4 regions of the Chitinimonas sp. JJ19 genome follow, and region 1 is predicted to be linked to each of the others. Evidence: predicted binding sites of a transcription regulator. Region 1 holds the regulator's gene; each other region holds the start of a gene.
What was found. The regulator FNR, encoded in region 1, switches genes on or off when oxygen is low (the NO sensors DNR and NnrR bind a similar motif). The targets are predictions, from matches to a motif close to TTGATNNNNATCAA.
Positions count from the first base shown of each region.

Region 2: V7714_RS10185 (universal stress protein) is a predicted target of FNR. The motif match lies at 2,176-2,189, and genes of this name have one in related genera.
Region 3: V7714_RS08845 (OmpW/AlkL family protein) is a predicted target of FNR. The motif match lies at 4,727-4,740, and genes of this name have one in related genera.
Region 4: V7714_RS05860 (NAD(P)H-dependent flavin oxidoreductase) is a predicted target of FNR. The motif match lies at 4,101-4,114, and genes of this name have one in related genera.

Region 1 covers NZ_JBAMDD010000001.1:122,847-130,110, forward strand. Annotated here, with positions in the region: gene V7714_RS00545 (alkene reductase) at 1-444, opposite strand, end outside; gene V7714_RS00550 (TetR/AcrR family transcriptional regulator) at 538-1,128, opposite strand; gene V7714_RS00555 (universal stress protein) at 1,214-1,663, opposite strand; gene hemN (oxygen-independent coproporphyrinogen III oxidase) at 1,709-3,109, opposite strand; gene fnr (fumarate/nitrate reduction transcriptional regulator Fnr) at 3,194-3,940, shown strand; gene V7714_RS00570 (hypothetical protein) at 4,240-4,893, shown strand; tRNA gene V7714_RS00575 (tRNA-Ser) at 5,142-5,232, opposite strand; gene V7714_RS00580 (phosphoadenylyl-sulfate reductase) at 5,293-6,012, opposite strand; gene V7714_RS00585 (sulfite exporter TauE/SafE family protein) at 6,070-6,843, opposite strand; gene cysB (HTH-type transcriptional regulator CysB) at 6,993-7,264, shown strand, end outside.
Region 2 covers NZ_JBAMDD010000007.1:3,577-10,840, reverse strand. Annotated here, with positions in the region: gene V7714_RS10195 (thymidine phosphorylase family protein) at 1-744, opposite strand, end outside; gene V7714_RS10190 (MBL fold metallo-hydrolase) at 741-2,108, opposite strand; gene V7714_RS10185 (universal stress protein) at 2,346-3,182, shown strand; gene V7714_RS10180 (Sel1-like repeat-containing protein kinase family protein) at 3,400-5,124, opposite strand; gene minE (cell division topological specificity factor MinE) at 5,214-5,474, opposite strand; gene minD (septum site-determining protein MinD) at 5,478-6,287, opposite strand; gene minC (septum site-determining protein MinC) at 6,319-7,050, opposite strand.
Region 3 covers NZ_JBAMDD010000005.1:324,743-332,006, forward strand. Annotated here, with positions in the region: gene V7714_RS08830 (DUF262 domain-containing protein) at 1-710, shown strand, start outside; gene V7714_RS08835 (DUF262 domain-containing protein) at 703-2,754, shown strand; gene V7714_RS08840 (M64 family metallopeptidase) at 2,944-4,554, opposite strand; gene V7714_RS08845 (OmpW/AlkL family protein) at 4,811-5,434, shown strand; gene pdxR (MocR-like pyridoxine biosynthesis transcription factor PdxR) at 5,557-7,002, opposite strand; gene V7714_RS08855 (rhodanese-like domain-containing protein) at 7,097-7,264, shown strand, end outside.
Region 4 covers NZ_JBAMDD010000003.1:316,482-323,745, forward strand. Annotated here, with positions in the region: partial or broken gene V7714_RS05845 (ribonucleoside triphosphate reductase) at 349-2,514, shown strand; gene V7714_RS05850 (anaerobic ribonucleoside-triphosphate reductase activating protein) at 2,477-3,229, shown strand; gene V7714_RS05855 (Crp/Fnr family transcriptional regulator) at 3,334-4,011, shown strand; gene V7714_RS05860 (NAD(P)H-dependent flavin oxidoreductase) at 4,173-5,339, shown strand; gene V7714_RS05865 (DUF2249 domain-containing protein) at 5,426-5,740, shown strand; gene V7714_RS05870 (aldehyde dehydrogenase family protein) at 5,753-7,087, shown strand.

The DNA of each region.
Region 1 (7,264 bases):
GTCGGTGGGTTCGTTGCTGGGCGTGCCATCAGGCAGCACCACAAAGCTCTTGGCGCCTTGGGCCTGGATGGCGGAAGGGGCGACCGGGGCCTGGCCATCGGCCTGCAGCAGGTGGTGGGAGATACGGCCTACATGCCAGAGCTGCAGGGAGATATGGCCGCCGGCAGCATGCACCCGGTTGACCACCTGTGCCCAGCCGGCTTCCTGCTCGTCGGTATAGATGCCGGGCGTCCAGGCATAGCCCTGGCCCTGCTGCGAGATTTGCGTGGCCTCGGTCACGATCAGGCCGGCATTGGCGCGCTGGCTATAGTAGATGGCATTCAGTTCAGCCGGCAGATCGCCTGGCTGGGCGGCACGCGAGCGTGTCAGCGGGGCCATCCAGACACGGTTGGGGAGGGTGGTCTTGCCAACGATATGCGGGGTAAGCAGTTTGTCGATTCCCATGATGCGTTTCCTTTTGAGTAGACCGGTCGTCTAGTGTTTGTGCCAAATAAACCGGCCTTGCGGGCCGGATACTTACTACGGAGGTGCGATGAATCAGGTACTGAGCATACGTTCGGTGGCGGCACGGGCGGCATCGAGCGCGGCGCTGCCATGCTGGACCTTGGTGACCAGCGCGGCGCCCAGCCAGAGCTGGTACAAGGCAGCGGCCAGTGTCTCTGCCGGCATGCCGGGTGGCAGGGATTTATCGGCACGGCCGATAACAATAAAGGTGGTCACCCGCTCGATTATGCCGGCAATGCCTTGCTGCATCTGCCTGCGCATATCATCGGACAGGTCGCTGACCTCGCCGGTCAGCTTGACGACCAGGCAGCGCGAATTACCGCTGTTCTCGCAGGATACGCTGCACCAGCCGGCGAAGTAGGCGTCCAGCTTGGCACGGCCATTCAACTGCGGGTTGGCAACGATTTCATCGAGGATGGCGTGGTAGCGGCTGAAGAAACGCGACAGCAAGGCGACGCCGTAACCTTCCTTGGAGCCAAAGTAGTGATAGAACGAGCCCTTGGGTACGCCCGCCTGACCCAATATCTCGGCCAGGCCGACGGCGGCAAACCCCTTGCCCAGCATGATGCCCTCGCCAGTAGCAAGCAGGTGTTCGCGGGTGTCGTCAAAGTCTCGATTCAACATGGTGCGCAGTCTAAGCTCAATTAGACCGGTCGTCTAGTGTTTTATGCACGAGCATGGCCAGATCGTGTTGGGCCCTTTGCAGGCTCTAAGCAGACTGACCACGAACCAGCAGCACCGGCACAGGCGATAGCCTGGCCACCCCTTCTGCCGTGCTGCCCATGACCAGCCGCTGGAAACCCCGCAGCCCATGCGTGCCAATGACCAGCAGGTCGGCATGGGTGCGGCGGGCCTCCTGCAAGATCAGGTTGATGGTTTCGGCGGTGCGGCATTCTTCGGTGTGTACCTCGGCAGATACATCCTGCCTGGCGGCCAGGGCCTGTGCTTTGTGCAGCAGCGCCTGGCCTGCTTCACGCAGGGCATGGACATAGTCGGTCAATTCGGCGGTGCCGCTGTAGTCCATGTAGACCAGGTGCAGATCGACGACATGGAAGAGATGCAGTTTGGCACGCAAGGCGTGCGCAAGCCGGATGGCTTCTTCCAAGCCGCGGGTGGCGGTAGCGCTGCCGTCTAGGGGTACCAGAATACGTTTGTACATGGGTGGCCTCCACAGGGGGTGACGTTGGTACTCTGTCGGTGTTTGTTATATCAGGCTTGAAAACCGGGCGCTGTTGCGGGCCTCGCGCAGATGACGGTCAAACACCATGGCGATGCTGCGGGTCAGCCAGCGACCCTTGGGTGTGATCTCAAGCCCTTGGCGATGGAGTTTCAGCAAGCCTTGGCTGGCGAGTTGCTGCAATTGTTCAAGCTCGTAGGCGAAATAATGGTGGAAGTCGATCAGCCAACGGCTCTCCAGTGGCTCAAAGGCCACTTCGGATTGGCATAGCAGCGACTGGATGATGCTACGGCGGAGCAGATCGTCGGCAGCCAGTGTCATGCCGCGGGCGATGGGCAGGTGGTGGTGTGCCAGCGCATCATAGTAGTCCTCCAGCACCCTATGGTTCTGGGCGTAGCAAGCGCCGACCTTGCCTATGGCCGAAACACCCAGCCCGATCAGATCGCACTCTGCCTGGGTGGTATAGCCTTGGAAGTTTCTATGCAGCCGCCCCTGGCGCATGGCGACGGCGAGTTCGTCTTGGGGCAGGGCAAACTGCTCCAGGCCAAGATGGACATAGCCCGCGCCCTGCAACTGGGTGATGGCCTGCTGCAGCATTGCCAGCCTGTCGTCTGCTGTCGGCAGGGTGGCGGCGTCAATATGGCGCTGTGTCTTGAAGCGATCAGGCTGGTGGTTGTAGCGGTTGAGCGAGACGCGATCAGGTCGCCACATTAGCACTTGGGCCAGGGTGTCGGCCATGCTGGCCGGGGTCTGCCTTGGCAGGCCATAGAGCAGATCGATATGGATGGTGCGGTAGCCCAGGGCGCGGCCTTGCGCGATGGCGGCGGCGGTCAGGGACGCGGGCTGCATGCGATTGACGGCGAGCTGCACATCGGGGGAGAGATCCTGGAGGCTGATACTAAGGTGGCTGAAGCCATGGCTGGCAAGCAATTGCAGGCTTTGCGGCCCGATATGCCTGGGGTCGATCTCGACCGAGCATTCAGCGCCAGCAGCCAGCGGGAAATACCGCTGGAGGGCAGCCAGCAGGCGGCTTAGCTGCGCATCCTGCAGAAAGGTTGGGGTGCCACCACCCAGGTGCAGTTGGGTGACCTTGGGTGTCGCACCATAGGCCGTGCCTTGCAGGGCGATTTCCCGTTCGAGATAGTCCAGATAGGTATCGGCCTGGTTGTGATCGGCGGTGATGACCTTGTGGCTGGCACAGTAGTAACAGGCCGATACACAGAACGGCAGATGGACATACAGCGACAGGGGGCGAAGGCCACCCAGTGCGTGCGTCGCCAACGCATGGCGGTAGCGGTCTTCGTCGAAATCTTCAGAGAAGCGATCGGCGGTTGGATAGATGCCATAGCGCGTCACATCGTCATGGCGCTGCAGCAGCGGCAGATCGATCTCCAGCGGGGTCGTATCGGGTATGGCGGGGGCAGTCATTGGGTAGCGCCAGCGTAGGTCTTGGTTGCTGACACTGTAAGTAGCAGGCAGACTAATCGTATTGACCTTCATCAAGCACCAATCATGTCCGCTGCCCGCGAAATCATTCCCGTCCATGCCCTTAAAGCCGTGTGTTCGACCTGCAGCCTGCAGGAGCTGTGCCTGCCGCTAGGCCTGGCGCAGGAGGAAATGGTGCAGCTGGACGATGCTATCAACCAGCGCATGCCGGTACGGCGCGGTGAGGCACTGTTCCGCCTGGGCGACGCCTTTCGCTCGCTGTATGCAGTGCGCACCGGCTTCTTCAAGACCGTGGTGGTATCGGAGGACGGGCGCGAGCAGGTGACAGGCTTTCATATGGCCGGCGAACTGATGGGGCTGGATGCCTTCGGGACGGACCAGCACGGCTGCACCGCCATTGCGCTGGAGGACTGCGAGGTCTGCGAGCTGCCCTATCACCGCCTCGAGAACCTGGCACTGGAGATACCGGCACTCAACCGGCACCTGTATAAATTGATGAGCCGCGAAATCATCCGCGACCAGGGCGCCATGCTGTTGCTGGGCAATATGCGGGCAGAAGAGCGCCTGGCGGTGTTTCTGCTGAACCTGTCGCAGCGTATGGCGGCACGCGGCTTCTCCTCGCGCCAGTTTGTCTTGCGCATGACCCGCGAAGAGATAGGTAGCTATCTGGGCATGAAGCTGGAGACGGTGAGCCGTACCTTTTCACGCTTCCAGCAGGATGGCTGGATCAAGGTGCAGGGCAAGCAGATCGAAGTGCTGGACCTGGCGGCCATCAAGCAGCTGGTGTCGGGCTGCATAGGCTTGCAGCATTGAGATGGTGCACGTGCGGCATGGCTGAGGTTTTGGGCTGTGCGCGATGCGCCGCCCGATAGCTCTGGGCTTATCTCGGCCGGCCCTATAGCGCATGCCATGGACGCCTGAAGGGGGGGGCGCCGTCCTTCTTGGGCGAGGCGCCGGTATAGTATGATCAGCCCTTCGGCGTGATGGTCTGAAGCCGTCGTCTCGTCGTACACCTTATCCGTCCACTCACTCCTCGCCAGTGGCACGCGTGCTTTGAGCACACATGTTTATCTTCGTCGGTTTACCTCCATATCCGTTTATCAAGCAAGACCATGTCTTATATCCGAATTATCGCCAGCGCCTTGATCGCTTTGGCAGCTGTACCCAGCTACGCCAATAAGGAACCTTACTACGTTGAGGTTTGGGCCAATGTTCTCTATGGCACTGATGGCCATCCTCTTCAGTATTCGTTAGTGGATGAGGAGAAATATCCCCTTGCATTCGCTGACAACGTCAAGGCGCGGGTAGCCAAGACCAAGGTGCCACCCGCAGAGGCCGATGGCATGCCTGCAACGCTTCGAAGCGGCGTTCGGCTTGATTTTCTTGTCACCCCTAGTGCCGATGGTGGCGGACAAGTACGAATGGCGGGACTCTCGATGAGCCCAATACCGACCAAGCGCTACGCCGCGAGCTATCCTGATGACATCGCCCGATCGGGTGGCTGGGAGGGGGCTGTGGAGGCTGCCTGCACCGTTGGTATCGATGGCAAATGCCGTCTGATCGAGGTCAGGGCATTGCCAGGCATGCCGGAGAGTGTGCGTCGTTTTGCCAAGGCGTCGTTGGAGGGCTGGTCCTTCATTCCGCAAGAGCTTGCGGGGAAGCCCATCGAAGGGGAGTATGTTTTTCGAGTGCGTTTACACACCTTGGATACGTATCCAGAAGATTTCCGCCAGGATCGCTTCTTGCGGCTGCTGCACTCGCGATAACGACGCTTGTGTAGTGAATCCAAGCGAACGCACTTTCCGTGCGCTTGTTCTCATGGTGCACGACCCGCGAAAGCACAGGTAGGTCGGGCGCAGTGGACTTTAATTCCATCAAGCAGGTGAAACGCCCAGGTTTTCAGTGCTGAGCAGCTATTAGCGTGTAGCCCCACTGGGGCGGGAGGCTGAATCTGCAATGTACCGTGGTGAAAATAGAAAAGGCCCTGATCAATGATCAGGGCCTTTGCATTTCGTGGCGGAAAGGGGGGGATTCGAACCCCCGATAGGCTATTAACCTATACACGCTTTCCAGGCGTGCGACTTAAACCACTCATCCACCTTTCCGCGAAGCCGCGCATTATGCCGTAGCGGCCTTGGCTATGCAATCACCTGTACGCAAGTTTTTTATCGGGTCGGTAGCGCGCTGGTTTTGGCGTGCAGGCCGCACTCCTTGTTCTCGGGATTCTCCCACCACCAGCGGCCGGCGCGGACATCCTCGCCGGCGGCGATGGCGCGGGTGCAGGGGGCGCAGCCTATGCTGGGGTAGTGGCGGTCGTGCAGGGCGTTGTAGGGCACCTGATAGGCTTTGATATAGGCCCACACTTCTTTCTCGGTCCATTCCAGCAGCGGGTTGAACTTGGTGAGGCCGTTGGCCTCGTCCCATTCCTGCTCGGCCATATCGGTGCGGGTGGTCGATTGCTCGCGGCGCAGGCCGGTGACCCAGGCCTGCTTGCCGGCCAGGGCGCGGGCCAGGGGTTCCAGCTTGCGGATGCGGCAGCAGGCCTTGCGCGCTTCGATGGATTGATAGAAGGCGTTGATGCCTTGCTCATTGACATATTTCTCGACCGACTCGGCGCGCGGGAAGTAGACCAGCACGCGGGTGTCGGGATAGGCCTCGGCCGTGTGCTGCATCAGCTCGTAGGTTTCGGCTGGCAGGCGGCCGGTGTCCAGGCTGAAGATGCTGATGTCCAGCTGGTGCCGGGCGATCAGGTCGGTCAGCACCATGTCTTCGGCGCCCAGCGAGTTGGCGAAGACGGCGGGTGCGTGTTCACGCGCTACCTGTTGCAGCAAGGTCAGGGTGTGGGCCAGTTTGGCCTGGAGTTCGGGGCTCAGTACGGTTTCCATGGTTTCGGGTGTCCATGACGATGTTGGCGCCTCTGCGGGCGCTCATGGGGGGGTTATCTACCAGACCAGCTTGAGGCCGACCAGGGCGAGCATCAGGGCCAATGCCGGGCGCAGGGCGCCGTCGGGCACGCGGCCGGTCAGGTGGCTGCCCACCCAGATGCCGGGCAGCGAGCCGCACAGCAGGTTGGCCAGCAGCAACCAGTCTACGTGGCCGAGGCCGGCGTGGCCCAGGCCGGCGATCAGCGTTAATGGCACGGCGTGGGCGATCTCGGTGCCCACCAAGCGGGCAGTGGGGATCAGCGGGAATAGCAGGAATAGCGCGATGGTGCCGATGGCGCCTGCGCCGATGGAAGTCAGGGTCACCAGCACGCCCAGCAGCACGCCGACCATGAATGTCTTGAGGGGGAGTGAGGGCTTGCCGTCGGTGGATGTTGCTTGTTTGCCACGGGTCAGCGCCAGCAGGCGTGTCTTGAACAGGATGGCGAGGGCCGTGAGCAACAGGGCAATGCCGAGGGCGTGTTTGATCAGGGCATTGAGGGTGGTGACATCGGGATGCCAGACATGCAGCACCAGGACGGTAAGCAAAGCGGCCGGGACACTGCCTGCGGTGAGCCAGCCGTTGACCTTCCAGTCTATATTGCCAGCGCGCTGGTGCACGATAACGCCGCCGCACTTGGTGAAGGCGGCATACAGCAGATCGGTGCCGACGGCGGTGGCGGGATTGATGCCGAACCAGAGCAGTACGGGCGTCATCAGCGAGCCGCCGCCCACGCCAGTAAGGCCGACGATGAAACCCACGGCAAGGCCAGCGATGATATAGGCGAGATCCATACAGACAGTCTGGGGGAAAGCCTGCCATGCTAGCCCTACAGCCTAATAATCATTAAAGACTCATGTGTTAAGATTTTATACAACTCGGTTATTTCAATTTAGCGTTGCCCGGCAGCCTGGCTGGGCAGTGCGCAGAGTCAGGGTGGCACATGAAGCTTCAGCAACTGCGTTATCTCGTGGAAGTGGCCAAGCAGGGCCTGAATGTATCGGATGCGGCCGAGGCCTTGCATACCTCTCAGCCGGGTATATCGAAGCAGATACGCCTGCTGGAAGATGAGCTGGGGGTGCAGGTGTTTGTGCGCAACGGCAAGCGGGTGGTGGATGTGACCGCACCGGGCAAGGAGATACTGAAGATATCCGAGCGTATCCTGCGCGAAGCCAAGAACCTGAAGCGGGTGGCTGAGGAGTTTGTCAACGAGCA
Region 2 (7,264 bases), on a different contig from region 1:
CTGCATGGCGCCACCCCAGACTACACAGCCCCCTGTTTTGCCAACCACCCGCCGTATGCCGGCAAGGTCCAGATTGACGGGCGCCAATACTTCCATGGTATCGGCCGTGCCGGCGGGCGAGGTGATGGCGCGCGACGATGTCTTGGGCATGGTCAGGCCGCAGGCCGAGACGATGGCGACCACGATGGGGGTGGTACGGTTGCCTGGCAGGCCGCCAACGCAGTGTTTGTCGACGATGGGATGGGTGCCCCAATCCAGGGTGGCGCCGGCAGCGACCATGGCGCGGGTAAGCGCAACGGTCTCATCGATGTCCAGCCGCTCACCCGCGCAAGCAGATACGAAGGCTGCCAGGTGCAGATCGGATAAACGGCCCGCAACAGTATCGTTGATGATGGCGCTGAGTTCGGCTGCTGACAGCCGCTGGCCGTAAATCTTGGCACGCAGATAACTCTCGGACTGCAGCACCGGGACATGGGAGAAGGCAAGATTATCGTGATCGTGCAGATGGAGTGCTCGTTGGGCCGATAGGCTCAGTGAGGCTTCGTCTATACCCAGCAGGTTACCTTTGACCGTATTGAGCGTGGCGATGATGCTGCGGCCATTGGCGCTGACCACCAGCCTGGCCTGCGCAGCAAACCCTTCGGAGCGGCAGATATGACAGCCGGCATTCATGTAGACCACGTATTCGTGCGCAGTGTCGATACCCAGCGGCCGAAAGCGAAGTAGGGGTAGCGGGTTGATCATGCTTCGAGCTTGATGCTTTGCAGGTAGTCGGGGACGCAGACATTCCAGTTCAGCTCAGTCGCGATGCGCTTGCGCAGGGCATCGGCGGCATCCGGCTCGCCATGGACGATGAAGGTTTGCTTGGGGGGCGTCAGAAAGCCTCGCAGCCAAGCCAGTATTTCATCGGCATCGGCGTGGGCCGAGAAGTTGGGCACGTTTTCGACACTGGCTCGGATCGGGATGTCCTCGCCAAAGATGCGGACATGGCTGGCGCCGCCCAGCATGGCGGCGCCGCGTGTTCCGCCAGCCTGGAAGCCGGAAAACACGATGGTGTTGCGCGCATCGGGTGCGAAGGCCTTGATATGGTGCAGTACCCGGCCACCGGTCGCCATACCGCTGGCCGCTAGGATGATCATGGGGCCGTGACGTCGGTTAAGCGCCTTGGATTCTTCAGGGGAGGAGACCACGGTGACGTTGCGGCACATGGCTGCGCACTGTGCCTGGGTGAGCCGGTGTTCACCCTGGTGGCGGAGGAAAATCTCGGTCGCATCGACCGCCATGGGGCTGTTCAGGAATACCGGCACCTGGGGTATCTCGCCCGATTCGCGCAGCAGGTGCAGCAGGTACATCAGATTCTGGGCGCGGCCCACGGCAAAGGTGGGGATCAACACCACGCCAGCCTGAGCGACGGTGCGGCGAATGATTTCGCCCAGCTGTACGCGAGGGTCTTCCTGCTCGTGGCTGCGGTTGCCGTAGGTGGATTCCACTAGCAGCCAGTCGGCCTGGCCGACGGTCGCTGGGGGCTTCATCACCAGATCGGCGGGGCGGCCCAGGTCTCCCGAGAACACAATGCGACCCGTGCTGGATGTCAGTTCGACGGTCGCGGCGCCCAGGATATGCCCGGCCGGCCGGAAATGCAGTTTTAGCTTAGGGTTGAGCGCAATATCCTTGCCGTAGGGGCAGGGGTGGAGTTGCTTGAGGCAGCGCTGGGCGTCCGATTCGTCATAGAGCGGCAGGGCAGGATCATGTCGGGAAGAATGGTGGCGATTGGCATAGCCTGCTTCTTCCTCCTGCAGGCGACCGCTATCGGGCAATAGCACTTCACAGAGCTCCCGCGTGGCCGAAGTGCAGTACACCGGGCCGCGATAGCCTTCGCGTACCAATAGCGGCAGGTAGCCGCTGTGGTCGAGGTGGGCATGGGTCAGTATGACGGCATCGATGCTGGCGGGATCGACCGGTAGTTGGGTCCAGTTCCGCAGCCGCAGTTGCTTCCAGCCTTGAAACAGGCCGCAGTCCACCAGCAGGCGCATCCCCTCGGCTTCCAGCAGGTATTTGGAGCCGGTAACCGTGCCGGTACCGCCGAGAAATTGCAGCTGCATGCTCATGCTTCCCCTCCTTTTGTCCGCCCATGTCCGATCACATCCTAGTATGTGACGTTGCACGGCGCGGGCCTTGATGTGCATCAAGCATGGATTGCAGTTGGCGTGGATTGCTTCCTGCTGCTTGGGAAACTAAGTTTTCTGAGGCTGCACTTGATCCCAATCAAATGCGGCAGGTCAAAACAGGCTTAAAAACGAACTTGAGCAAGGTTTTTATCTCGAATGCCACAGGAGGAACACACCATGAGCTATCGCAATATCCTGGTCCAGGTAGACAGTGGCCCACATGCTGCTGCACGCATACGCTTTGCCCTGCAACTAGCGCAAGCTCACGAAGCCCATTTGACGGGGCTGTTTGTGGCGCCTTCGCCCTATATCAATGTGATGGAACCCGGCGGCGGCGCAGGCTCGGTCTATTACGCCATACATGAGGATATTGAGCGCGCGGCGATACAGGCGCGGGAGTTGTTCGAGCGCCTGACCCAGCAGCATCCCAATCAATCGAGCTGGCATCAGCAGATCGGCGTGCCGGCTGAAGCCATCTGCCTGCATGCGCGGTATCAGGATCTGGTGGTGATGGGGCAGTATGATCCAGCCTCGCCAGCTGATGGTTTGCCACCCACGCTGCTGCAGGATGTGGCGATGGCTTGCGGCCGCCCCGTACTGGCGGTGCCGCATGCTGGCAGTTTCCCTACCCTGGACCAGCATGCCATGGTGGCCTGGAATGGCAGCCGCGAGGCTACCCGAGCCCTGACCGATGCCTTACCCTTGTTGCGCCGTGCCAAGAAGGTGACTGTGCTGATCGTCAATGCCAGCATGGACCCAGGCGTACACGGCCAGCTACCGGGTGCGGATGTGGGCTTATACCTTGCCCGCCACGGCGTGGAGGTTGAGGTGGTGAAGGACACTGCATTCAGCCGCGATATCGGTGAAGTCTTGCTGTCTGTAGCCGCCGACAGGCAGGTCGACCTGCTGGTGATGGGACTCTATGGTCACTCGCGCCTGCGTGAAATGGTGATGGGCGGTGCAAGCCGTACCATGCTGGAGGCCATGACGGTGCCGGTGCTGATGTCGCATTGAGTCGTGCAGTGAGGGCGACCCTGACTTCGCTTCCTTGGTATGCCCAGCCAGCCTTTGCTACGGGGCCTGGCTGGCGGGGAGGCAGTACGGGCTGGTTCCACAGCGCAGTAAAGCGGTGAGTGGCGCCAAACCGGTTCGTGGGGGGGCTGGCGCACCAGAGCGCGGTGGTCGGGCGAGCCACTGGCGGCTGCCGTACCACTACGCGCCTTGCACTAGCTCAGGGACTGGCCTCGGCCTCGGCCAGTTGTGTCGCAGTCAGCTGCTGCCGGACATCGGCCAGCCTTGCCCTTGCGGCGTCATCCTGCTGGGCAGCTTGTTTTAACAGGCGGTAGGCGGCGACCTTGTCCAGCGGTACGCCGCGACCAGCCAGGTGCATCAGGGCGAGGTTGTACTGGCCCGTGGCGTTGCCTTGCTCGGCCGCCAGGCGCGAATAGCGTACTGCCTCCAGGTCATCCTTCCGGACACCGCGTCCTGTCATGTACATGAAGCCCAAATAGGCCTGTGCATCGGCATGTTGTTGCTCGGCAGCCTTGCGATACCACTCTACTGCTTTGATATTGTCTGCTGCCACTCCCTGGCCTTTGCGATAGCGCAGGCCCAGCTGTGTTTGCGCAGCAGGGTCGCCTGCTTCGGCGGCACGCTGCAGTTCTGGCAAGGCTAGCCCTGCCAGTGCCGTGGTATCGGCCAGTTGGGGCGGGTTGGCGCTATTGTCGGTCAGCACGGGTGGGGCTACGTCGACGCTGGCAGTTTGTGCTGTGTCGGCTGGCGCGGGTGCTGGTTCATTGGAGCTGGCGTGCTGCTCTTTGGAGCTGAGCAGGGCGGCACCCAGGGCGGCCACGATGATCAGGCCAACACCGATACCCAGCAGTTTGCCGCGACCGCTGGGGGCTTCTGGCCGGCTGTCACGGCGCGTCATGCCTATGGGGCTGGGGGAGAATTCATCGTCCTGCAGCGGTACGGCCACAGGGCGCTGGGCCGTGCTGGGGTGCAGCACGGGTGTAGGCTGCATGGTGAACACGCCGGCTGTTTGCGGTGCTTCGGCAATGGCCAGGGCGCGCTTGTCGACCTCCAGCGCCTCGAAGGCCTTGATACAGGCATCCAGGCTGGTGAAGCCACCTTGCAATACCGGCTTTTGCATCTTTTTGATCAGCGCCGGCAGCGTTTCCTGATGCGCATCCTTGTAGTAGTCGATGCGGTGCAGCGAGATCTGCTTGAACCAATGACCCAGGGCGTACAGGTCGACACGCCAATCCAGGGTGTTGATGGCGAGGTCCGGTATCAGCACGCTGGCGTATTGATGCCGTGCCGACTCCGATAGCTCGTACCAACTGGACTTGCCGCTTTCACCCACCAGTTTGGCGTAGGTCTGCCAGTCACGCAGGATGGCATCGCGCATGGTGGGGGCAAGATAGGCGGCGTCCGGGCTGGCGAGATCGATGAACAGAGGTTTTTCAATGCGATGCTGGGCGCTGCGGGCTACACCGAAGTCGATCAGTGTCAGGCTGTCATAGTCGATCTCATGCTTGTCGTTCTGATGCAGGACGATCAGGTCCGGCCGTAAGCCGCCGTGGACGAGGCCGGCACGGCTCAGGTGGGAGAGGGCACGCAGGCTTGCCAGTACCAGTCGCACCAAGTCGCTGGAGCGCTGGAAGGGGTGTTCCAGCTCCCCCACCGGGGTGGCCAGCCAATGGGTAAGCGGGTGGCCGCTTGCCTCGCTGATCAGGGCTTGTCGGTCCAGATCGACGGCAACAAAGCGGGCTGCATGGCGTTGGTCACGCTGGAAGCCTTGCAGTATGCGGGCTTCGTGGCATAGCCAGTAATCGGCCGCTGGATAATCGGCGGACAGGCGCTTGCACCAGCGCTCGGTATCGCGCTGGCTCAGGAACTTGTCGAGTTGTATGGGCCGCTCTGGCGGTAGGTTGTCTTCTATCTTGTCGGTCATGGCGGTGGATCATGAGGCCCAGCTCTGTTGGCGGGCTTGGCGGCGATTATGGCAGCAAAAAGCCGGGTTGGAACCCGGCTTTACCATGATCAGCGTTTTGCACCTTCCGGCAAGACGATGTTGACCTCCAGAACGTCGTAGTCGTCTTGACGCTCCAAGGATACCTTGATGTCATCCTGGCCAACCGAAACATACTTGGAAATGACGGCTATCAACTCTTGCTGCAAGGCTGGCAGATAGTCTGGACCACCCCGCCCGGCGCGCTCGTGCGCCAGGATGATCTGCAGCCGCTCGCGGGCCACAGAGGCCGATTTCTTCTTGGTACCGAGCAGGTAATCGAGGAAAGACATGGATTAACCTCCGAACAGGCGCTTGAGCCAGCCTTGCTTGGGCGCTTCGATAAAGCGCAGGGGTTTATCCTCACCCAGAAAGCGGGCCACAACATCTTTATAGGCCTCGGCGACCTCGGAGCCCTCAAGGTGTACGGCGGGGGTGCCACTGTTGGATGCTTGCAACACCGACTCGGATTCCGGGATGACGCCGATCAGGGGTATGCGCAACAGGTGCTGTATGTCGTCCAGCGACAACATTTCGCCGGCATCCACACGCTTGGGGGCGTAGCGGGTGATCAGCAGGTGTGCCTTGAGTGTCTGGCCTTCCTCTGCCTTGCGTGACTTCGCATCGAGTATGCCCAGGATGCGATCGGAATCACGTACCGAGGATACTTCGGGGTTGGTGACGACCAGGGCTTCATCGGCAAAGTAGAGGGCCAGCAAGGCACCTGTCTCGATACCAGCGGGCGAGTCGCAGATGATGTAGTCGAAGCCGTCTGCGGCCATCTCCTTCAGCACTTTTTCCACGCCTTCGCGGGTAAGTGCTTCCTTGTCACGCGTTTGCGATGCAGGCAGTACGAACAGGTTATCGCAGTGCTTGTCCTTGATCAGTGCCTGCTTGAGCGAGGCTTCGCCTTGGATGACATTGATGAAGTCATAGACCACGCGACGCTCGCAACCCATGATGAGGTCGAGGTTGCGCAGGCCGACGTCAAAGTCGATTACGGCGACTTTCTTGCCGCGTAGCGCCAGGCCGGAGGCGAAGCTCGCACTGGTAGTGGTTTTACCTACTCCCCCCTTGCCGGAGGTGACGACGATGATTTTTGCCACGTTAGGTTTCCCGTGAATTTGAGTAAGGTTTTCAGTCCAGCTTCAAGGCTTCGATGACCAGTTTGTTGCCGTCGAGCCTGACTTGCGCGGCACGACCCTTGATACTTTGTGGCAGCGGCTCGTCCAAGGAGCGATACACGCCAGCTACCGAGAGCAACTCGGCTTCCATGCAATGAGTGAAGATGCGAGCCTCGCTATTGCCCCGTGCGCCGGCCAGGGCTCGGCCACGCAGGGGGGCATAGACATGGACATTGCCATCGGCGATGACCTCGGCGCCATGGCTGACCAGGGCCAGTACGATCAAGTCGCCGCCACGGGCGTAGACTTGCTGCCCGCTACGGACTGGCTTGTCTATGATCAGCGATTGCTGTGCAGGCGCGGTGGCGGGCGCTTCACGCGGTTCGGTTGGCAGATCGCGCGCAGCGGTCTCGGGCATGACTACCAAGCCTGCGTTGCTGGCTTCGCTCAGGGTGGCAGCGGCGCCGCCACGGACGGCGATAGGCTGCAAACCAGCCCGACGGAGCAGAGCGACCAAACCGGATAGATCCAGCGCGGTGGCCGTGCTGGGCCAGTCAGTCAGATCAAGGATAGCGGCATCACCCCCAAAAAAATCGCTGCGCCCGGCAAGCTTTTTCTCCAGCGCGGCATCAAGCTCGGCCAGATTGGCTGTTTTAGGGGCAAAGGCGATCAGGTTGAGCGCGGCGCTCTTGATCTCGAAGGGCGCAATACTGCGTTGGGGGGCCGGCTTGACGGAGGCGGTCATTGAAATCGCTCGGCGGCGGCGGTCAGTGGAAAAATTGATGCCGAGTTTACTCGTTTCGCGGTGCTGCGTTCAACAGATGGTGCTGTGGATAACTTTGTGGGTAAAAACACCTGATATGCACTGTCAAGCCGAACTTGCATGAGAAAAACGCCAGTTATCGAATTTTCCGTAAATTCGTCCATATGTATCAATGGCTTGTGATGGTTTTGGGTGC
Region 3 (7,264 bases), on a different contig from region 1:
GGGCCGAGGGCAAGTCGGCGCGCTACTTTGGCAAAAGTGAGGTGGATCTCTTCAAGGGGGTTAATCTCGACCAGGTCGGCCACTTTCCCTACGTGGAGGCACTGCGCATCGCCCACCACTTTGTCGACGAGTACAACAGCCAGTATCAGCGCAAGATTGACGGCCAGTGCATGGCGTTTCCGTTTCATCTCGACCAGATGATTATCAATGGCCGGCGTTTTTTCGAGATGGCCGAGTATTACCAGAAGCGGGTGGCCGCCATCGTGTCCGAGGAATCTGACTCCGCCCGTGGGCAAGCGGCCACGCTGCTCGGTGAAGCACTGACCCTGCAGGCAAGTAAAGTGCTCAGAACCTTGGGCAGCTACGAGCGTCGTCACCGCACAGGGGATCGCTATGTACGGGCCATGTTCGATTGCGCACTGATCTTCTATATTGACAAGTTCGGCAGTCAGGGACTCTCGCTGGCCATCGAGAAGTGCTTTATCTGGGCTTATCGCTGCCGCATTCGCCAACGGGCGGTACAACTGGCAACCATGGATAACTACGTGCTGGAGCACAATCTGATCCGCGCCATTCGCGATGCACGCCTGCCGGGAGATCTGCATGGTTGCACTTTGCCAAGCATGAGCAAACAGGAGAACAAGAACAATCACAATGGCACCGAAGATGAGCTAGTCGAGCTGTTTCGGGAGATGAAATATTATGAGTGACGCAGGCGTTAGCTCTTTTTCTATTCGCGCTCTGCTGGAAGACAGCGCCCGCTATCTGGTGCCCATGTACCAGCGCAATTATGCCTGGGGTGAGGGGGAGATCACCCAGTTGCTGCAGGATGTTCTCGATTATCAGGACAAGCTAAACAGCGAAGGCAAGCACCAGACTTACTATATCGGCACGCTGGTCGTGTTTGCCCGAGGAGACGGCAGCTTCGAGGTGATCGATGGCCAGCAGCGCTTGACTACCCTCTCTCTGCTGGCCAATTGGCTGAAGCATCAGGGTAAAGGGGCGGTGGATATGAGTTGGTATAGCGCTATCAACCTGACTTTCGAAAGCCGCCCGGTATCGAGTCACACCTTCGAGCGCTTATGGCAGGGCGTTGCTCCCCACGATTTGAGGGAAAGTACCTTTAACGAAGGGTTGGTGAATGGGTTTGAACTGATCGGCAGGGCACTGGCTGAGCTTGGTCTAGCTGCTGCCAGATTGACGACCTTTAGTGACTACCTCTTAAAGCATGTGCAGATCACTCGCATCGAGGTGCCCAAAGATACCGATCTCAACCACTTCTTCGAGGCGATGAACAATCGCGGCGAACAGCTGGAAAAGCACGAGGTGATCAAGGCGCGGTTGATGGAGACGCTGAACCAGATCCCCGAGGAGGTGACTCGTCGCCAAAGCATCCATGTACTGACTCGTGTATGGGATGCCTGCGCCAATATGGAACGCTATATCCAGTACGGCTTTACCCCGGATGAGCGTCACCTCCTGTTCGGCCAGAATGACTGGGGACAGTTTTCCCCACAGGATTTTTCCCACCTGCTCAATCTGCTCGCTCCCTCTTACAGCACCAAATCGTCGGATGACACTGGTGATGGTCTGACTGTCGGCAGCCACGGGCGCACGCTGTTGGCCATTTTGCAGGATGACAAACTCAATGTAGACCAGCAAGTGGAGGAGGAAAGTGCTGGCTCGGAGCGCTTTCACAGCGTCATCAACTTTTCCAACTTCCTGCTCCATGTGCTGAGACTTGTCAGCCGTGACCCTGACAACACAGAAGGCGTGCCGCTCGATGACAAGCAGCTGATCGATCAGTTTGAGCTGCGGGTGATAAGGCAGTCGGATCCAGTTACGGCAGTCCAGCGCTTTATCTATGGCCTGTTAAAGAGCAAGTATCTGTTTGATCAGTTCATCATCAAGCGAGAGTTTGCCGATGGAAAAGATGGCTGGAGTCTGAAGCGGTTGCACTGGTACTCAAAAGAAAGCGTCAGCTACATCAATGCCTTCGATGAGAGCGAGGATGGATTTGATGGAATGAACCGGCGGATCCTGATGCTGCTGTCGGCGTTTCATGTGTCGACCTCAACACTGGTTTACAAGCACTGGCTAAACGGTGCTCTGCGTTATCTGTTCGACAACTGCCGCCCTGAGCAACCGGTGGAGAGAGGGGCTTATCTTGCCTACCTGGAGAGTCAGGCTCGCCGCTTTGTCTTCCAGCGCTTTCTGTCGCCGAGTGGAGGTGCTTCCTATTACCAGATGCTCTACGGTGATAACTCTCTTTTGCCCGGAGTCGAGGTTGATGAGCACTGGCATGAGTTGATTAAAACCAAACTGCGTTTTGGCCATATCGAGAACAACTTTGTGTTCAACTTCCTCGACTATCTGCTGTGGGTGCGAGATCGTTCTAGCGACAAAGTAGTCGGCTCCTTTGAGTTCACGTTCCGCAGTTCGGTGGAACACTTCTCACCCCAGCATCCCATGGATGGCTATAAAACTGTCGAGGAGAGTGCGCTCCATTCGTTTGGCAACCTTTGCCTCATCAGCCACAGCAAGAACTCGCGCCTGAGTAACTTCCAACCCACACAGAAACAAGAGCACTTCAAGGCGAGCCTTGCCAACAACCAAATTGATAGCCTCAAACTACTCTCGATGATTCGGTTGATGGAAAAGGAAGGCCACTGGCGGGAATCCGAGATTGCAGCGCATCAGGTCGAAATGCTGAAGGTGCTGGCAGATGCGGCAGCAAAGATGGAGGAACTTTAAGAGTCGGTTCCCGATAGCAGGCAAACAACATGATTACGACGATTGAATGTAAAGCGGCTAGACATGCGCACAACCCATCACACCAAATAGCATCGGATTTTATAGCGCCCGCTGTTTGGTCTGGCCTACCTACACACGGATGAGCCTGCCCCCGGCCTAAACCGGGGGCATTTCAGGCCAGACTTCAACCTACTTGGGGAAGGTATAGGTAACCGAGAAGTTACCCGCGCCCGAGTAGGACTTCACCTCGAAATAGTAATGCCCTGCCGTACCGGCATAGTTGATGGTCTCGCTGGAGGTGGGGCCGGTGGCCGACGCCACCACCGCCCAGGCGGAGCCATTCCACTTGTACAGCGCCAGCTCGAAGTCGGTGTTGGCCGGCCCGGTCAGCTGCAGCTTGAAGTTGCCGCCCAGATTGCTGGTATGGGCGCCGGCAGCCGGCAGGTTGACCCATTGCTTGTTGGCCACCGAACCCGTTACCGTCACTGGCGTGGTGCCATCGCCGGGCTTGTAGTAGTTGGCAAACACCACACCAGCTCGGCGTTCGTTCACCGCGTGCCAGGGCTGGCCCAGGGTGCGCATGCGCGAGTTCTCGGTGGGACGGTACATGCCGCTGGTGCAATAGCGGCCACCACGGAACAGACCCAGGGTGCCGTTGGCGTAGGCGCCCGTCGGCGTGGGCACCTGCACATTCGATGGAATCAGGCTGCCCCATTTGCCGCCATTACGCGTGCCTTGCAGGGTGACGTTGGCTTCGGTGGGCTCACGGCTGGTATCGCAGCTGCCGTAGTCATACTCGTCCGCCAGCTTGAATGCAGTGTGGCCTATCTCGTGCAGCGCCAGCTCAATGGCCGAGGTGTGCATGGTCATGGTGGCTATGCTGCCGCCAGCACCGCCATAGCGGGTAGAGTTGGCAATCACCACGATCACGTCGCGGCCATCGGCGGCGGTCACCGAACCCACGTTGGAATACACCAGGTTGTCATCGGCACAGACCAGGCGGTCCAGGCCCCAGCAGCCTATCTGCACACCCAGGGCGGTGTTCTTGTAGATGCCCTTGTCCGGCTCATCCACGCCAGATTGGGCGCTGACCACATCGACGCGGCGGATATTCATGCCGGCCTTGTTGGCACCAAACAGGGGGTCGGCCAGCATGCCGTTGGCGACCTTCTGGGCGTCGCTGGCCCATTTGCCCATTTCGGCGCTGGTATAGCCATCCCCTATCAGCACGATGTCCATGCGGTTGTTCGACGGGCCGGTATTGTGCAGCAGCACCGAGCTGGCCTGGGCCCGTACGGCCATCATGCGTTCGCCGCCATTGAGCAGCTTGTCCAGCAGCTTGCGATCGAAGCGCTTGGCGGGCTTGGCAGCGGCAGCAGCAAAGGCGCGCTCATCGCCCAGCTCGGTGTTCTGCCCACCCACCAGTTCAACATGGTCCAGTGTCTTGTAGCCCGGCACCCGTACTTCGAACACGGTCTGCGGCAGGGTGACCTTCTGGGCGTGTTCTATCTCCCCGGTTTCGGGGTTGAACGATTCGGCATTCAAGGTGGCCGGGTTGGCTACCCGGCTACGAAACAGTTCCCTACCTTGGCGGTCGCGTCCCACCACATAGAGATCGGATGCACTGGGTTGTACCGGCTTGGGCGTGCTGGTGAACTGGCCGGTCTGGGCATGGACCAGCTCGTAGTCGCTGCTGCCCCTGTCGTTGTTCTGCTTCACTCGGAGCAGCAAGCCGTCCGCCGCGTATACCGCCTGACCAGCCAGGGCCAGCCCCAGCATAAAGGGTAGGGAATGCTTCATGATGCGCCTCTATTCTAATTATGCCGATGGGATATCGGCTGCAGCATCATGAACTTAGGAGAGTTTGTACGATTGTACGGATTTGTGCAGGCTGAGACCAAAAGCATGCAAATCTGCTGGATGGTATATGCAAATCGGGTAAAAAGCCGGGATTCCGACGGATGGCAGCAGCTTGATCAGCATCAATACCGTGCTTGCCGGGCTCAGGTGTAATCCAGGCCAGGATTTCTCACCAACCTCGCAAAGGATATTCCCCATGAAAACCAGTACGCTCAAGCACTTGGGCCTTAGCCTGGCACTGGCCGCCACCGCAGCCCTGCCAATGGCAGCACAAGCCGAGGAAGGCCCCTGGCTGGTACGCCTGCGCGCCGTCAACCTCGACAGCGCCAACAAGGACAGCACGGGCCTGGATCTGTCCATCAACAACAAGGTGATACCAGAATTCGATATCTCCTATTTCTTCACCCCGGAGCTGGCAGCCGAACTGGTGCTGACCTACCCGCAAAAGCAGACCATACGTTCAGGCGGTGTAGACATCGGCAGCCTCAAGCATCTGCCACCCACCCTGACCCTGCAGTACCACTTCAATAGCCAGGGCGCGCTCAAGCCCTATGTTGGCGCTGGCATCAACTACACCCGCTTCTCCCAGGTGCAGTTCCACCCCGCCGTCGCGGCCGCCTTGCAGCCCAGCATCGGCAAGAACAGCGTGGGCCTGGCTCTGCAAGCTGGCCTGGACTACAAGCTGAACGACAGTACCTATCTGAATTTCGATATCAAGAAGGTACAGATACGCACCGACGTGAAATCGGCCGGCACCAAGGTCGGTGAATTCAAGGTCGACCCCTGGTTGATCGGCGCGGGTGCTGGCTGGCGCTTCTGAGAGCCTGATAGGGATTACTAGCGGCATCAAGAATCCGCCTACTGCGGTGGCACCCGGGAAACCCGGGTGCTAACCCTTTGCGATAACTCAGGCAGCGGCTCTCCCCTGATTGAGCCCCTCCCCTACCCCGGCCGCTTCAGGCCCGCCAATACCTTCACCGCCCCGGCCATCTCGTCCGGTGTCAGTGCCGCATAACCCAGTAGCCAGCCTTCCTGCCTGGGTGTGCCCAGATACAGGCTGGACAAACTGGGCGTGGCGATGCCCAGGGCGGTAGCCTGCCGGCTCAGCGGCAGCTCCCATCCCGTGGGCAGGCTGGCTGCCAGTTGCAGGCCGCCGTTGGCGGCTTGTGGCGACAGCCAGGGCAGGTGGGTGGTCAGCAACGCCTGCAGGGTATCGCGCCGGCTGCGATAGAGCTGGCGCATCTGCCGCAGGTGGGCGGCAAAATGGCCCTGCTCGATAAAGTCGGCTGTCACCGCCTGAGACAACTGGGTGCAATGGCCGTCCTGCACCGTCCGCGCGGTCACCATGGGCTCGACCAGGGCCGGTGGCAGCACCAGGTAGGCCAAGCGCAATGACGGGAACAAGACCTTGGAGAAGGTACCGAGGTAGATCACCCGCTGCTGGGCATCCAGCCCCTGCATGGCCGGCAAGGGGTGGCCGTCGTAATGGAATTCGCTGTCGTAATCGTCCTCCACCAGCCAGCAGCCGTGCTGGCGGGCATAGTCAATCAGGCCCAGGCGGCGCGGCAGGCTGAGCGTCGCCCCCAGCGGGTACTGGTGCGAGGGCGTCAGGCAGATCAGCCGGGGCGCTGCCGACTGCGGGTCGAACTGCAGGCCGTCCTGGTCCACCGGCAAGGGCAGCAGACTGGCCCCTGCCGCCGCAAACGCGGTTTTGGCGCCACGATAGCCGGGTTCTTCCACCCAGACGGTGTCGCCGGTATCGAGCAGCATGGTGGCCAGCAGTTGCAAGGCCTGCTGCGAGCTGGTCAGCACCAGCACCTGTTCGGCACTGCAGCGCACCCCGCGAGATTGCCCCAGATAGTGGGCAATGGCCCGGCGCAGATCCGGGTGCCCCTGTGGGTCGCCGTAGCGCATCAGCGCCTCGCCATCCTGCCTTAGCCGGCGGTTGAGCAACTGCCGCCAGGTATCGGCCGGGAAGGCCCGCAGCTCGGGGCTGCCGGCGCAAAAAGCCTGGGGGCGGAGTGGATCCTGGCAGCCGCCGCCACGGCGTATCTGCTCGCCCCGGCGCGACAGGCCCAGGCCAATGGCAGGTATGCCGCTCTGCACCGACGCTTCCCGCCTGGGCATGGCGATGCGGACAAAGGTACCCTGGCCGACATGCCGGCCCAGATAGCCCTCGGTTTCCAGCTGGGCATAGGCCGCCTCCACCGTCACCCGCGAGAGGCCCAGGTCGGCCGCCAGCACCCGCGATGCCGGCAAGCGGGCGTGCTGTGTCAAAGTGCCGTTGGCAATAGCCTGCCGCAAGGCACGGCACAGCTGCTCGCGCAGGCTGGTGCCGGGTGCGGCGGTCTGCCGGAACAGCGACAGCCATAGGCTGGGCATCGTCATGAATTGGCCTTATCAAAGCAAGGGAATTGGCCTTAATGATAGCGCCAAGCCTGCCTACAATGGCCTTGCCTACCAACCAAACCAGGTACCCGCCATGCCAGCCACCTCCCTAGTTCTCGCCTTCCCTGCTGCCTCCCCCGCCGACACCGCCGGCTTTATGCTGGCCAAGCTGGCCTACCACACCGATGCCTGGGATGTGGCCGAGGACCTGCGCAACAACGTCAGTGAGATCGTGGTCATCGACACCCGTAGCGAAGCCCAC
Region 4 (7,264 bases), on a different contig from region 1:
GATGGCGGCAATCGGTTGGGTAGGTGCCAGGGCAATCCTGGCGCTAGGCCCCAACGCAGCCCGACTACCAGGATTCTTTCCTGACGGAGTCTGCACGCTGCCCTTGCGGGGCGCCGTCATTGCACCTCATCGAGCTCCATAAACATAGATTGTTCCGTAGTTGCGCTACGTCCACAGCGCTACTTCTTGCCGGCCCTGCGGGGCCGGTTTTTTTGGCTGAAGGGCCGGAGGCTTGATCCTGGTCAAGTGTTTCAAATAAGCAGGGCAATACCCTGCAAAAACACAATATCTAGTGCCAAACTGGCCGCATGACTACTAGATGGAGTGTTTATGTCGATCCTGCAGGTAATGAAGCGTGATGGCCGGCTTGTTGAGTTCGATGAGCGCAAGATTGCCGCTGCCATTGCAGCAGCGGGGCAGGCAACCGGCGAGTTCGACAAGGCAGTGGCAGATCTGCTTTGCCGGCATGTCTGTCAGAACCTGGCTGGGCAGCCCTGCCCTTCTATCGAGGCCATACAGAATACGGTAGAGGAGGCGCTGGTGGCTTCTGGCTGCTGGCGCACTGCCCGTGCCTATATAGTCTACCGCGAACAGCATGCACGCCTGCGTTCCTTGCAACATACGCTGGTGGATGTTGAAAGTGCCATGGAAGAGTATCTGGATCAGCGCGACTGGCGGGTCAATGCCAATGCCAACCAGGGCTATAGCCTGGGTGGGCTGATACTCAATGTTGCCGGCAAGGTGACAGCCAACTACTGGCTTAACCATGTCTATAGCCCCGAGGCGGGCCGCGCCCACCGTGAAGGGGATTTGCACATACACGATCTCGATATGCTGAGCGGCTACTGCGCCGGCTGGTCTTTGCGGCAGTTGCTGACCGAGGGTTTCAACGGCGTACCCGGCAAGGTAGAGGCCACGCCACCCAAGCATATGTCGGCAGCCATAGGCCAGATTGTCAATTTCCTGGGTACGCTGCAAAACGAATGGGCTGGGGCACAAGCATTCTCCAGCTTCGATACCTATATGGCGCCCTTTATCCGGCGCGACAATATGCACTACGGCGAGGTGAAGCAGGCCATGCAGGAGCTGGTCTACAACCTCAATGTACCGAGTCGCTGGGGCACCCAGACGCCGTTTACCAACCTGACTTTCGACTGGACCTGCCCGGCCGACCTGCGTGAGCAGATACCCTATGTAGGCGGCGAGGAAATGCCGTTCAGCTATGGCGATCTGCAGGCTGAGATGGACATGATCAATCGGGCCTATATCGAGGTGATGATGGCCGGTGATGCAAAGGGGCGAGCCTTTACCTTCCCCATACCTACCTACAACATCACCCCGGATTTCGATTGGGATCACCCCAATACCGCCTTGTTGTTCGAGATGACAGCCAAGTACGGCCTGCCCTACTTCCAGAACTTCCTGAACTCGGATCTGGAACCGCACATGGTGCGCTCCATGTGCTGCCGGCTGCAGTTGGATTTGCGGGAGCTGCTGAAGCGGGGCAACGGGCTGTTCGGCTCGGCCGAGCAGACGGGATCAGTCGGCGTTGTCACCGTCAACTGCGCTCGACTGGGCTACCTGCACGCCGGCGATGAGCGCAGCCTGCTGCTGGCGCTGGATAGGCTGCTGGAACTGGGCCGCGACGTGCTGGAGGTAAAGCGCAAGGTGGTGCAGCGCTATATAGATCAGGGCCTGTATCCCTACACCAAGCGCTATCTGGGCACGCTGCGCAATCACTTCAGCACGCTGGGGGTGAATGGCATCAATGAGATGATCCGCAACTTCAGCCATGATGCCTATGACATCACGTCGCCACAGGGCCACGGCATGGCGCTGCAATTGCTGGACCATGTACGCAGCCGCATGACCGAGTTTCAGGAAGAAACGGGCCATCTGTACAACCTGGAGGCCACGCCGGCCGAGGGCACCACCTACCGCTTTGCGCGAGAGGACAAGAAGCGCTGGCCGCAGATACGGCAGGCGGGCACGGCAGAGCAGCCGTACTACACCAACTCTAGCCAACTCCCGGTCGGTTATACCGATGACCCATTTACCGCGCTGGCCATGCAGGAGGCACTGCAAAGCCGCTACACCGGCGGTACGGTCTTGCATCTCTACATGAATGAGGCGGTATCGAGCGCAGAGGCTTGCAAGCGCCTGGTGCAGCGGTCCCTGGCGCAGTTCCGCCTACCGTATGTGACGGTCACCCCTACCTTTTCCATTTGCCCCAAGCATGGCTACCTCAGCGGCCATCATGAATTTTGTCCCAAGTGCGATGCAGCCTTGCTGGCACGCACAGAAGCCTGCTGTACCTGATCCATCACCCAAGGAGAACACATGAACAACGCAGTCGCAGAACGCAACCAAACCGCCCTGGACGAGCAGCAGCGTACTCGTTGCGAAGTCTGGACCCGTGTAATGGGCTATCACCGTCCGGTCAGCTCGTTCAATACCGGCAAGCAAGGGGAGTTCAATGAACGCCGCTTCTTCACCGAACAAAAACCTGGATAAGGCCATCAGCCTGTTCCATCAGGTGGCTCCCGGGCCGGCGCTGGTCGGCCCGGAGGAGCCCGCCGTGGCAGGACTGGTGCCCTTCTCCAGCGTAGATTGGCCGGGGCATCTCAGTGCCGTGGTATTTATCGGCGGTTGCCCCTGGCGATGCGGCTATTGCCATAACCCGCACCTGCAGAGCCGGCGTGCCCAATATCACTGGCCGGCACTCTGCAGTTGGCTGGAAACCCGCCGCGGCTTGCTGGATGCCGTGGTGTTTTCAGGGGGCGAACCCCTATCGGAACGTATGCTGCCGCAGATGATCGCGGCAGTCAGGGCCATGGGGTTCAAGGTAGCCTTGCATACGGCAGGTATTTACCCGAGCCGGCTGGCGGAGATACTGCCCGATCTGAACTGGGTGGGGTTGGATATTAAGACCCACGCCAAGGGCCATGATGCGCTGACCGGTCGTGAGCGCAGCCATGCGCCGACGGCGGCCAGCCTTGAGTTGATGCTGGAGTCGGGCGTCCCCTTCGAGTGCCGCACCACCTGGAGCCCCGCTTGGTTGAGTGAGGCAGAACTGCTGGCCCTGGCGCAGGATCTGGCAGCGCGTGGCGTGGTGCAATATGCAGTGCAGAACTACCGCGTCAAACCCGATATTGCGCCGACAGCCTGGCTGAGTACGGCTGCCAGACAGCAATTGCAGAGTTGGTTTCGCTGCTTCGAGTACCGCTGACATGTGACTAGCCTGTCCAATCAGACTAGCTCTTCTGGCGGATTCCGACGGATACCCTGCGGGCTTAGCATGGGGGCATTCTCACCGGCTTGAACAGGTACATCATGGCCATCAAACTCGACATCGAAGCCCTGCTGGCGCATCTGCCCCTGTTCCGTAGCCTGGACAAGACGCAGTTGGTGCTGATGGCCCAAGCCAGCCAGGAAGTACGGGTCGCCAAGCATGGCTTTGTGTTTCATCGCGGGGATGCGGCCAGTGGGCTGTATGTGGTTGCCGTGGGCGGCATCAAGCTGGCTATACCGTCAGCCAATGGGCAGGAGAAAGTCATTGAATTCTTCAGCCCCGGTCAGGCCTTTGGCGAGGCGGTCATGTTTCTGGACAAGCCCTATATGGTGCAGGCCCAGGCGCTGGAGGACACACTGCTGCTGTGGATAGACAAGCAGGACATCTATGCTGCCATCGACAGAGACCCATCCTTTGCCCGGCGCATGCTGGCCGGTCTGTCGCTACGCCTGCATGCGCTGGTGCAGGATATCGAGACCGTCAACCTGCAGAACGCCTCGCAGCGGGTTATCAGTTACTTGCTCAAGCAGCCCCGTGAAGGGGAGCATGTGCAGTTCCCATTCAACAAGAATGTGATTGCCTCCAAGCTGGGGCTCACACCCGAGACACTGTCACGCCTGCTGCATCAGCTCAACAGCAAGGGCTATATTGCGGTCGATGGGCGGGATGTGCATATCCTGGATGTGCCGGGGATGGAGGCGCAGCTCTACGGACGTTAATGGCCCGCCCATGCGGGCCTCTGTTTTGCCAAAAATAAAAGCAAGCGATTGATTGGTAACGATTTATTCGATGATGCCACCACGTCCACTTGATCAAGCTCAAGGCAGTAGGTGTGCGCACAGCATAGGCTGGCGCCACTACTCAACCGGGGCAATCAATGATGTGGTTCAACTCATTCAAGCTGGCAGACCGCGAACTGCTACCCATTGTGCAAGGCGGCATGGGGGTGGGCATCTCAGCTCATCGCCTGGCCGGTGCCGTGGCGGCGCAGAATGCGCTGGGCACCATAGCCAGCGTGGATCTACGCCATCACCATCCCGATCTGCTGGCGGCGACACATCGTTGTCGTGATCATGCGCTTATTGATCAGGCCAACCTGACTGCGCTGGACAGGGAGATACAGGCGGCACGCAGGCTGGCACAAGGCAAGGGCGCCATTGCAGTCAATGTCATGAAGGCAGTACGAGAGCACCCAGCTTTGGTCAGGCAGGCTTGCGAAAGCGGCGCTGATGCCATCGTGATGGGCGCTGGCTTGCCGCTGGACCTGCCCGAAATGACCGCCGACTATCCCAAGGTAGCCTTGATCCCCATCCTGTCTGACGCCCGTGGCGTGGGCATCGTGCTGAAAAAATGGCTGAAGAAAGGCCGGCGGGCCGATGCAGTGGTCATAGAGCACCCGGGATACGCCGGCGGCCACCTGGGTGCGGCAAAGCTGGCCGAACTGCGCGACCAGCGCTTTGATTTCGAGCGGGTGCTGGCTGAATGCCATGCGCTGTTTCAATCCCTGGCTCTGGGCAAGGAGACCCCCAGGCTGATTGTGGCAGGTGGCGTGGATAGCCACGAGAAGGTACGGCGCTGGCTGTCGAGTGGTGCCGATGCGGTACAGCTGGGCACGGCCTTTGCCGTAAGCGAGGAAGGCGATGCCCATCTGAACTTCAAGCAGACATTGGCTGATGCTGATCCGGCTGAGCTGGTGGAATTTGTCAGTGTTGCCGGCCTGCCCGCACGGGCCGTGGCCACGCCCTGGCTCAAGCAGTATCTGCGCCGAGAAGCCAGCCTGCAGGCAAGCGCCCGCGCCGATGCACGGCGCTGTACCCAGCGCATGGACTGCCTGAGTCAATGCGGTTTGCGTGATGGCATCAGTCGCATAGGCCAGTTCTGCATCGACCTCAAGCTAGCCGCTGCGGTGCGTGGCGAGGTCGACAAAGGTCTGTTTTTCAGGGGGGCCAGCAAGCTGCCCTTTGGGCGGGCCATCCGACCGGTCAGCGAGTTGATCGACTACCTGCTGCATGGGCGTTATCCGGCTGCCATCGGCCAGCCGGCCTGAATACGGTTTGCTTGTCCTTGCTCAAGGCGGCGGCCAGTGTCGCTCATTACCATCAGCGCATCCCTAACCACTCAATGGAGACCATCATGTCCGGCATCGTCTGCGAGCAGACTTTTCTATTCGACGCACGTGGCGTCGCCAAGCGCTTCCGCCACGCCGCCATCTTTGGTGCGCTGGAAGCCTTGCGCGAAGGCGAAACCATGCGCTTCGTCAATGACCACGACCCCCTGCCCTTGCTACAGCAAATAGGCCAACGCTACCGGGATCAGGTACGTGTCCATTATGTCGATCATGATGCAGGTCATGTCGTCATCGACTTTTCGGTTCATCCGGCCGAGCAGCAACGCTCGGAAGGTGGCTGTGGCAGTAGTGGTGGCGGTTGCGGCTGCAGCGGGGCGTAGCGGGCAGTGCCCATGACAGAACACCACTTTGTTTCGTGCGACCCGCGTACTGGCGAGATTTTTGGCGAGCGCCCGCATTGGTCCATGGGCCGGCTGCAGGATGCGCTTGCGCTCGCCACCGCAGCCAGCCAGCGTTGGATGCATACCGACGCCACACAGCGCAGTGAACGACTGCTGGCGTTGGCCGAGGCATTGGAACGCGCCTTGCCCTCGCTGGCGCCCAGCATCAGCCGGGAAATGGGCAAAGGCTTGCTGGCGGCCGAGGATGAAGTCGTCCGCGCTGCCAAGTGGTGCCGCTTTATGGCACAACAGGCACCAGGGTGGCTGGCAGACGAGCACAACGACACTGGCCAGATACTGCGCAGACCACTCGGGGTAGTATTGGCAGTGACCCCCTGGAACTACCCTGTGTGGCAGATGCTGCGCCCTTTGGCCGCAGCCCTGGCTGCCGGCAATGCGGTGCTGATCAAGCCGGCCTGCAATGTTGCGCAGACCAGCGCGCTGGTAGAGGCGCTATGCCGTGACGTGCTGCCGGTCGGCCTGATGCAATGCCTGTGGGTGGATGAACTGGGCACCCATGCGGCACTGGCCAGCCTAGACGTGGCGATGCTGGTGTGCACCGGAAGCGAAAACACCGGGCGGCAGTTGGGTGCCCTGGCGGGCCACCATCTCAAGCCCGCCGTGTTGGAGCTGGGCGGTAACAATGCTTTTATCGTGCTGGATGATGCCGATATCGACACTGCAGCCGGCGCCGCTGCCGAAAGCCGCTGCGTGAATGCCGGGCAAGCCTGCACAGCCGCCAAGCGTTTCATCGTCCACCAAGCCGTGGCGGCTGCCTTTACCTCAGCCTTGGTCGAGGCGATGGCGTCGTATCGCTGCGGTGTTGCACTACCCCCCTTGGCCCGCGCTGATTTGCGCCACAAGCTCGGCCTGCAGGTCGATGCCAGCCTGGCGGCTGGTGCCCGCTGTCTGTCAGGCGGGCAAGCGGTGAATGGGCGCGGCTACTATTATCCCGCCACCGTGCTTGCCGATGCCAGGCCCGGCATGCCGGCGTTTGACGAAGAGCTGTTTGGCCCAGTTGCCGCGATCACTGTGGCGGAATCGGACGCCGCAGCAGTGCAGTTGGCTAATGCTGCGCGGCAGCAGCTGGCTGCCAGCATCTGGAGTGCCGATAGGCACCGTGCACAATATCTGGCACGCCAGCTCAAGGCCGGCACCGTGTGCTTCAACCGCCGCCCCAGCAGCCGGTTTGAGCTACCATTTACCGGTAGTGATGCATCGGGCTACGGCAGCACGCTGGGGCGTGATGGTTTGCTGACATTTACCCGTCCGGTAGGCTGGATGTAAGCCTGCTATGGACTTGCGTCATGGATGGGTGACGACAGACGAGGCCGGCGCCAGGAAAACCCAGGTGCTGGGCGCTTGTACAGCCTGGAACAGCAGACCCGCCCCTGACGTATTCCACCCCGCCCTCACTGCCACGATGGAAGTCCACCTTGCCGGTGCGTGGAGGGGGCCTCGCTG